4 regions of the Bradyrhizobium sp. CCBAU 51753 genome follow, and region 2 is predicted to be linked to each of the others. Evidence: predicted binding sites of a transcription regulator. Region 2 holds the regulator's gene; each other region holds the start of a gene.
What was found. The regulator PhoB, encoded in region 2, activates phosphate uptake and scavenging genes when phosphate is short. The targets are predictions, from matches to a motif close to TGTCATNNANCTGTCAT.
Positions count from the first base shown of each region.

Region 1: a site for PhoB is predicted at 1,388-1,404, ahead of XH93_RS25160 (OprO/OprP family phosphate-selective porin). Genes of this name have one in related genera too.
Region 3: a site for PhoB is predicted at 1,152-1,168, ahead of XH93_RS24535 (phospholipase C). Genes of this name have one in related genera too.
Region 4: a site for PhoB is predicted at 1,105-1,121, ahead of XH93_RS01475 (alkaline phosphatase). Genes of this name have one in related genera too.

Region 1 is NZ_CP030037.1:5,523,007-5,525,208, reverse strand. It holds gene XH93_RS25160 (OprO/OprP family phosphate-selective porin) at 1-1,327, opposite strand, end outside; gene XH93_RS25155 (DegQ family serine endoprotease) at 1,618-2,202, shown strand, end outside.
Region 2 is NZ_CP030037.1:8,658,817-8,661,018, reverse strand. It holds gene phoU (phosphate signaling complex protein PhoU) at 1-618, shown strand, start outside; gene phoB (phosphate regulon transcriptional regulator PhoB) at 733-1,443, shown strand; gene XH93_RS39815 (GcrA family cell cycle regulator) at 1,528-2,040, opposite strand.
Region 3 is NZ_CP030037.1:5,391,799-5,394,000, forward strand. It holds gene XH93_RS24535 (phospholipase C) at 1-1,075, opposite strand, end outside; gene XH93_RS24540 (alpha/beta fold hydrolase) at 1,682-2,202, opposite strand, start outside.
Region 4 is NZ_CP030037.1:312,773-314,974, reverse strand. It holds gene XH93_RS01480 (TAXI family TRAP transporter solute-binding subunit) at 1-793, shown strand, start outside; gene XH93_RS01475 (alkaline phosphatase) at 1,191-2,202, shown strand, end outside.

The sequences.
Region 1 (2,202 bases), 3.1 Mb from region 2:
ACGGATCCCTCGGCTTGATGCCGCTGTAGGAGGCCGTTGACGAGTTGTAGGCATGGTTCTCGCCGGTCAGCACGTAGCCGACCTGCGCATAACCGCCGTCGAACTTCAGGCTCGGCGCGCCGAACGGCGGCAGGCCGGTGTTCGCAGAACGGTCGATGTTGAACCAGTAGTACTCACCCTGTGCGATGAACGGACCGTAGGTCGCCGCGGCCTCGACGCCGTAGACCTGCGCGCCGGAGACGTTGGCGATCGCACCGGTCGAGATCAGCGTGGTCGGATCGATGCGCAGCTCGGGCCGATCGCTGAGCGTGAGCGTCTGTGCCTGGGTCAGCTGGTTGCGCGGCGGCTGGATCAGCCATTCTGCATCGGCGCCGATATGCACCGAGTAATCCTTGCCGTTGATCGGATTGCCGGCGATGCGGACGACGCTGCCATACTGCTCGGACGAGCCTGCCGGGGTGACGCTGGAGGCGGAGTGGATCTGGCCCGTGGTCGGTCCGGTGACGTAGCCGCCGATCCAGAGCTGGTCGTTCCACCAGCGGGTGCCGACGGCCGAACGGAAGTCACCGGCCGCGATGTTCTGCGCGATGATGCCGGCCGAGGCGCGCTCCATGAATAGGATGTCGTTGGAGCTGGTCGACTCGTCCATCGTCCACAGCACGTCCATGATGCCGCCTTCGATCGCCATCTTGCCGCCGAATGGCTTCAAGCCGGTGTAGCTCAGATAGGCGTTCTCGATGCCCGAGGTGCCGCCGCCCGGCAGCGATCCCGGCGCTGCGCCGCCAAAACCGTCGGAGGAGCCGCCGAAGTCGTAGATCAGCGAGTAGTTCCAGTCGCCGAAGAATTTGCCGACGACGCCGATGCGCGCACGGCGAACGTTCTCGCCGCTGTCGAGCTTCTGCGGCACGGTGCCGGCGGTGTTCGGACGATAGTCGTAACCGCCGACGTCCCAATGCACGCGGCTGGTGATGGCGACGCAGTTCTGCTCGTCAGCGGTACAGATCGTCGGCCGGTTGTTCGGCAGCGTCACCACGACGCCGGACGGCGCGACCGGGCCCTTGACCGGGATCGCGGCATTGGCGGTCGCGACTCGCGCGGCCTTGGCGTCCGCCGCCTTCGCATTGGCGTTGGCGCTTGCCGCGGTCGCGGTGTTGGCGTTGGTCTGCTTTTGCAACTTGTCGAGCTTCTGCTCGAGCAGCTTCAGCTGCTGCTTCAGCAGCGCGATCTCTGCATCGCTGCCGCCACCGGCCGATTGCGAATGTGCCGGCGAAGCGGCAAGCGCTCCCGCCAATCCGATGGCGATTGCGCCTAGTCTTGTTGCACCCATTGTGCACCCCTGTTGTGTTTGAAGTCCCCGCTCACTGAATTCGAGTCCTAGATTTTGATCGTGACTGACACACGACAGCATAACCCGGGATTTCAGTTCCGCTTGTTGTACACGGGCAACAAGCGGAGCTGCTTCGTGAGATGACAAGCATCATAGAAGCCACGCGGCGCGTCAACGCGGCCACGGCGGTTTTTGCACCGGTGTGGCCGGGGGGCCAGCTAACCGGTCAGGCACCCTTCAATTGCCGCGCGAACGCGCCTATATTCCGGCGTTTTCCGCGAGAGGTGAGAATGCTCCGACCCGTCCGCTTTGCTGCCCTATCCGTTCTGTCCGTGCTGGTTTTGGCAGGGAATCTTTGCCAGGCGGAGGCCCAGGATCGAACCCAGGACCGCCGGGTGCCGTCCTCGCAGGCGGAGCTCAGGCTGTCCTACGCGCCGATCGTGCAGCGCGTGCAGCCGGCAGTGGTCAATGTCTATGCCGCCAAGACCGTCCAGAACCGCAATCCGCTGCTCGACGATCCGATCTTCCGCCGCTTCTTCGGCGTGCCGGGACAGCAGCCGGAGCAGATGCAGCGCTCGCTCGGCTCCGGCGTGATGGTCGATTCGACCGGACTTGTGGTCACAAACAATCACGTGATCGAGGGCGCCGACCAGGTGAAGGTCTCGCTCGCCGACAAGCGGGAATACGAGGCCGAGATCGTCTTGAAGGACAGCCGCACCGACCTCGCCGTGCTCAGGCTGAAGAACACCAACAAGGAGAAGTTCACGACCCTCGACTTTGCCAATTCCGACGAGCTTCTGGTCGGCGACGTCGTGCTCGCGATCGGTAACCCGTTCGGCGTCGGCCAGACCGTCACCCACGGCATCGTCTCGGCC
Region 2 (2,202 bases):
GAGTCGGTCGATGCGCTGATCCGCCGCGACGTCGCGCTCGGCAAGCGCGTGGTCGCCGCCGACATCGAGATCGACAGCCTGCAGCGCGTCATCGAAGAGCGCGCGGTGCTGACGATCGCGCGGCGCCAGCCGATGGCGATCGACCTGCGCGAGATCGTCAGCGCGATGCGGGTGGCCACCGACCTCGAGCGGATCGGCGACCTCGCCAAGAACATGGGCAAGCGCGTCGCGGCGCTGGAGAGCGATTTCCAGCCGCTGAAGCTGATCCGCGGCCTCGAGCACATGACCGACCTCGTGCTGTCGCAGGTCAAGTCGGTGCTCGACGCCTACGCCGCGCACGATTTGCCGGCGGCGATGAACGTCTGGAAGGGCGACGAGGAGGTCGACGCGATCTGCACCTCGCTGTTCCGCGAGCTGCTCACCTACATGATGGAAGATCCGCGCAACATCTCGTTCTGCATCCACCTGATGTTCTGCGCCAAGAATATCGAGCGGATCGGCGACCACGCCACCAACATCGCCGAGACCGTGTTCTACATGATCGAGGGCCAGCAAATCACCGACAAGCGCCCGAAGGGCGACATGACCAACTTTGCGACCACGGTGCCGGGTAACTGAAGCACGATCCGGAAAAGTGGGTACCGGTTTTCCGACAAGATCGTGCTCATCAGGACGATGAGCGTTTCGGTTTTGCGTCTGGGCAACGGATCAAGATAGAGAGAACTTAGACCGATGAGCGCACGCATTCTGGTAGTCGAAGACGAGGAAGCGCTGACAACGCTGTTGCGCTACAACCTCGACGCGGAAGGCTACGATGTCGAAACGGTCGGGCGCGGCGACGATGCCGACACCCGCCTCAAGGAGCGCGTTCCCGATCTCGTGGTGCTCGACTGGATGCTGCCGGGCCTGTCCGGCATCGAGCTCTGCCGCCGCTTGCGGGCACGTCCCGAGACCAAGCAGCTGCCGATCATCATGCTGACCGCGCGCGGCGAGGAGAGCGAGCGGGTGCGTGGGCTGGCCACCGGCGCCGACGATTATATCGTCAAGCCGTTCTCGGTGCCGGAGCTCCTGGCGCGGGTGAAGGGCCTGCTGCGCCGCGCCAGCCCCGAGCGGCTCGCCACCGTGCTGACCTATGGCGACATCGAGCTCGACCGAGAGAAGCGCCGCGTTGCGCGCTCCGGCCGCCCGATCGATCTCGGCCCGACCGAATATCGGCTGCTCGAATTCTTCCTCGAGCATCCCGGCCGCGTGTTCAGCCGCGAGCAGCTGCTCGACAGCGTCTGGGGCCGCGACATCTATATCGACGAGCGGACCGTTGACGTGCATATCGGCCGCCTGCGCAAGCTGCTCAATCCGGGCCGCGAGCAGGATCCGATCCGCACCGTGCGCGGCGCCGGCTACGCCCTCGACGACCGTTTTGCCAAGGCCGAGCCGCAGCCGTAAGGCCCGGTCCGACCGCTGCAACAAAAAAATCCCCGCCTTCGCGGGGATTTCTTTTTTGACGTCGTCGCTGGTTTCGTCGTCGGCCTATTTGAGCTGCGGCTTGTTCGACGGCCGGCGGCGATCGCCGGCGGGCTGGTAAGCGACGCGCGAGTGGTGCGCGCAATAGGGCAGGCCGGTGAGCGCCTTGCCGCCGCAGAAGAAGAATTCCGGGCTCGAGGGATCGCCGACCGGCCAATGGCAGGTGGCCTCGTTCAGCTCCAGCAGCGACAGCCGCTGGCTCATCGGCACCACGTTGTCGTAGGCGATCGGATCCGGCTCGAGTTCGACCTCGAAAGCCTGCGCCAGCGCGGTGTTGCCGCGCGAGACCGGGCGCGCCACCCGCATCATGTGCTGGGCGGGACGGGCCTTGCGCTGCCGCGGCGCGGCGGTGGAGGGCGCCTTGGCGCGGCCGGACAGGCCGAGCCGATGGACTTTGCCGATCACGGCGTTTCGCGTCACATTGCCGAGTTCCGCCGCGATCTGGCTGGCGGAGAGGCCACTCTCCCAGAGCTTCTTCAGCTGCTCGACGCGATCGTCGGACCAGGTCAATACCGTCATCGCATTCTTCCTTTCGCGGTGCGCCGGCCGGTGATGGGAGCGGCGCTGCGAGCCAAATCTGTCAAAATCCCCGCGGTCAGAATCCCTTAGCCCTCGCCGGGCGTGCTGTTGCGCCCGAACGTTCACGCAGAACAAATGGCTACTAAGAGGGTCCAGTACTGC
Region 3 (2,202 bases), 3.3 Mb from region 2:
TGGCCGGATCGACCGTCTTGCCGTCAGCCGCGTAGGTGTGGCCGACCGCCTGCACCGAGCTCGGCCGCGCATGGGTCGGGTTGGCGGTCGACGTGTAGTACTGGAACCAGGCGTGGTGCGGGATGTAGTCCGTGACGGTGCTGGCCACGTTGCTGGAGAAGGTGCTGCGCGCGCAGCCGGTGGTGCCGTTGGCGTTCTTGAGCGTGAGATCGAAACCGCCCATGAAGCTGCCCCAGCTGATGCGCTCGTCGTTGAGCAGGTCACCGATGTTCTTGCCGGTCATCAGCACCGTGCTCGTCTTGCTCGAGCACTGGTCGAAGCCGGGATCGGTGTCGCCGATCAGGGTCAGGCCGCCCTGACCGTCGGCGATCGAGGACGAGCTGCCGACGATGTTCTGCGCGCCATTGGTCTGGCCGGAGATCACCGCGAGCGCGCCTTGCGTCGACGGACCAAAGGTGTCGGTCCAGTGATTGTCGCTCATCGCGAAGTTCTGGGCGTAGTTCCAGAACGCGGTGACGGTGTTGCCGTCGAAATAGCCCATCACCTGCCCGTTGGTGCCGAAGGCGCCGACGCCGCCGGCGGTGCCGCGACCAGTGAATTTCGGAAACAGATCTTCCTTGCCGTTGTCGACCGCCTGCTGTTCGGGCGTATAGGCATGGTTCTGCGATTTGGTGTTGGCCTGGGTGCGGTCGAGGCGGAACGGATTGGTCGCGCCGGTGCCGTTGGCCGGATTGAGGTTCGGGTTATTGGTCAACAGGTCGGCGTTGGCGAGGTTGTTGACCTTCGGCGTATGCGGCTTGGCAACGAAGGCGATCGAGCCCGACGGGTTCGCCGCATTGGGGTAAGTCGCGAAATAATGATCGAACGAGCGGTTCTCATTGAAGATGACCACGAGATGCTTGATCGGCGTCGCCGTGTGCAGCTCGTGCGGATGATGACCGTTGCCCTGACCGTTGCCTTGGCTCCGGTTACCCTGATTGCCTTGATCATCCTGGGCGGCAAACACCCATGTGCTGCACGCGACCGCGCCAGCAACCAGACAGATTCCGACCGTTGAGAGAAACTTGGTTTTCACCGTAGCGCCCCTGTTCTTTACAGATTTGTGACTTTGACCTGCGACACATTAGCACCCGGATCATTAGCCGCAGCGAATGACAGGTCCGTGTCAGTCTTGTGCAATCGACAAAAGTTGCGCGAAGACGATTAGGTGCGCCGAGCTTCTAGCATCGGTTGCACGATGCGCGACGATAGCGACTGTCTGTGATGCAATGCGCCGTTGCACGACGCATGAGTGGCACCGAACATTCAATGTCGTCCCGGCCTTCGCCGGGACGACACTGAGTTGCGCCGCTACGTAACCCCGTCATCCTGAGGTGCGAGCTTAGCAGCGCAATTGCGCTGCTAAGCGAGCCTCGAAGGATGAATCGGCCACCAGCCGGGCCGTCGACCCTTCGAGGCTCGCAAGGGCTCGCACCTCAGGATGACGGTTTGGTTTGCTCAGCTTGCTCGGTGTCATCGCCCGGCTTGACCGGGTGATCCAGTATTCCAGAGACGCCGGTGATAGAAGCGAGAGGCCGCGGCGTACTGGATCGCCCGGTCAAGCCGGGCGATGACAGCGGTGGGTGAGGACAAAGCTTCACACCCTCTCAGGGTGACGGGACGAAGAGCGGGAAGCCGACGATCAATCCTTCATCCCGGTGATCGACGTGCTCATCGCCCTCGGATCGCGCATCGGCCAGCGGCCGCTCTCGACCTGCGCGAGGAAGTCGCCGACGATCCGGTTGTATTCGTCGGGCTCCTCGATGTTGATGGCGTGGCCGCAATTCGGCATCACCGCGAGCGCGGCGGACGGGATGTTCTGCTTCATCAGGATGCCGGGCAACAGGCACGGCCAGTCCTCGTCGCCGGTGATGATCAGCGTCGGCACCGTGATGCGCTTCATCTCCTCGGTCAGCGTGTACAGCGACGGGCGCTCCTTCTGCACGCCCTGCTGGGTGTTGGCCGATCCGACCGCCGAGTGCTCGGCCAGCATCGCCTTGAACTCGGCGTGGCCGCGCGGATCCTTGTTCTCGTACTGCACGCGGGTCGGGCCATAGGCGTAGCGCTCGGCGAAGGCCGGCATGCCGTCCTTGCGGATCGTATTCGCGATCACGTCGGCCTCGGCGCGAAACGTCTCGCGCTTGTCGAGCTCGGCGCCATAGC
Region 4 (2,202 bases), 770 kb from region 2:
CGCCGCGGGTCCCGCCAACAGCAAGATCACGATCGATGCGATCACCGCATCGAGCCGCGACGGCGGCGAGCCGACCTTCCTTGCGATCGACGCCGCGGAGGCGATCTCGCAGAACCATCCGGCCTATGAGGCCGCCGAGATTCCTGCCGGCTCGCTCGGCGCGGCGAACCGGCCCGAGGACGAGGTGAAGACCATCAGCTTCGCGCATCACATCGTGGCGCGAAAGGGACTGGCAGAATCCACCGTCGCGGCGTTCACCCGGCAATTGTTCGCGATCCGCCAGCAGCTCAAGACCGATTTTCCGCTCGCCGCCAAGATCGAGACGCCCGACACCGACAAGGACGCCACCATCCCGGTGCATCCGGGCGCCGCTGCCTTCGTCGACGGCGAGGAGAAGACCTTCCTCGACCGCTACAGCGATTACATCTGGTGGGGCCTGATGGCGCTCTCGGCGATGGGCTCGGCCGGCGCCTGGTTCGCCGGCTATCTCAAGCAGGACGAACGCAACACCAACACCTCGCAGCGCGAGCGGCTGCTGGAAATGCTGAAGACCGCGCGGCAGAGCGATGCGACCGACGAGCTCGACCAGCTGCAGGCCGAAGCCGACGACATCCTGCGCCACACGCTGGACTGCTACGAGCACGGCGCGATCGAGGAAGGCACGCTGACCGCGTTCAACATCGCGCTCGAGCAGTTTCACAACGCCGTCGCCGACCGCAAGGCGCTGCTGCTGAGCATGCCGCAAAACCTGCAACGCGCCGCGACCCAGTTCAGGGCCGCGGGGACGGCGTAGCTTTCATCTCCTCAAGAACGACTCCCCCTTCCACCCCTGACGAGCGGCCCACGTCAGGGAGCTACCGGCGCAGGGTTCCCTCCCCCCTTGCGGGGGAGGGGTTAGGGAGAGGGGTGCCACACGACGTTCCCTCTCCATTGGCTTTGCGGGCGAGCAGGATTGCGAAAGCAGTGATCCTCACGATCATCTCGCCTGGGGCTTACCCCTCTCCCCAGCCCTCCCCCGGGGGAGCCCCGGGGGAGGGAGCCCTGCCTGCGTGCTCACCTGACGTAGAAGCCGGCAGCGATCCCGGAGCCGAATTCGCCCGTCCCTGTAATCTCGCCGTCATGGAATTTTTCTAGGTCTTGCCCCGCTTGCGGCGCATTGTCGCGCTCGCGACCCCTTCAGGAGGATCCCCATGACAATCCGGTTTTCGCGCAAGCTGACCCGCCGGCGCTTTTTGTCCACTGCGGCAGCGGCCGGAGCCGGGGTCATCGCGATGCCCTATCTGTCGCGCGCCGCCGACCGCCCGGTGATCACCCATGGCGTGCAGTCCGGCGATGTCGGCACCGACGGCGGCGTGGTGTGGGCGCGGGCCGACCGTCCGGCGCAGATGATGGTCGAGGTCGCAACCACCGAATCGTTCAAGGATGCCCGCACCCTGCCGCCGATCGCGGCGCTGCCGGAGAGCGACTTCACCGCCAAGATGCTGCTGGAGAACCTGCCCTCGGGCCAGGACATCTTCTACCGCGTCCGCTTCCGCGATCTGTCGCATATCGACATCGTCGGCGAGCCGGTGGTCGGCCGCTTCCGCACCGCGCCGAGCGACCGCCGCGACGTCTCCTTCGTGTGGGGCGGCGACGTCGCCGGCCAGGGCTGGGGCATCAACCCCGATGACGGCGGCATGTTCACCTTCTCCGCGATGAAGAAGCACAATCCGGATTTCTTCCTGCATTCCGGCGACACCATCTATGCCGACGGCGTCATCAACGCCGAGCAGAAGCAGCCCGACGGCAAGATCTGGAAGAACATCACGGTTGCCGAGAAGGCCAAGGTCGCCGAGACGCTCGACGAATTCCGCGGCGCGCACAAGTACAACATGCTCGACGAGAATCTGCGCGCCTTCAACGCCGAGGTGCCGATCTTCGTGCAGTGGGACGACCACGAGGTGACCAACAATTGGTCGCTGTCGAAGCAGCTGCCGGCGGCCTACAAGGAGCGCGATATCACGCTGCTGGCTGCGCGGGCGGCGCGCGCCTTCCACGAGATGTATCCGATGCGCGAGAGCATCGTCGAGCCGGGCCGGGTCTACCGCACGCTGAGCTACGGCCCGCATCTCGACGTGTTCATGCTCGACGAGCGCAGCTATCGCGGCCCTAACGGTCCGAATTTGCAGGAGAGCTACGATCCCGGCGCCTATTTCCTCGGGC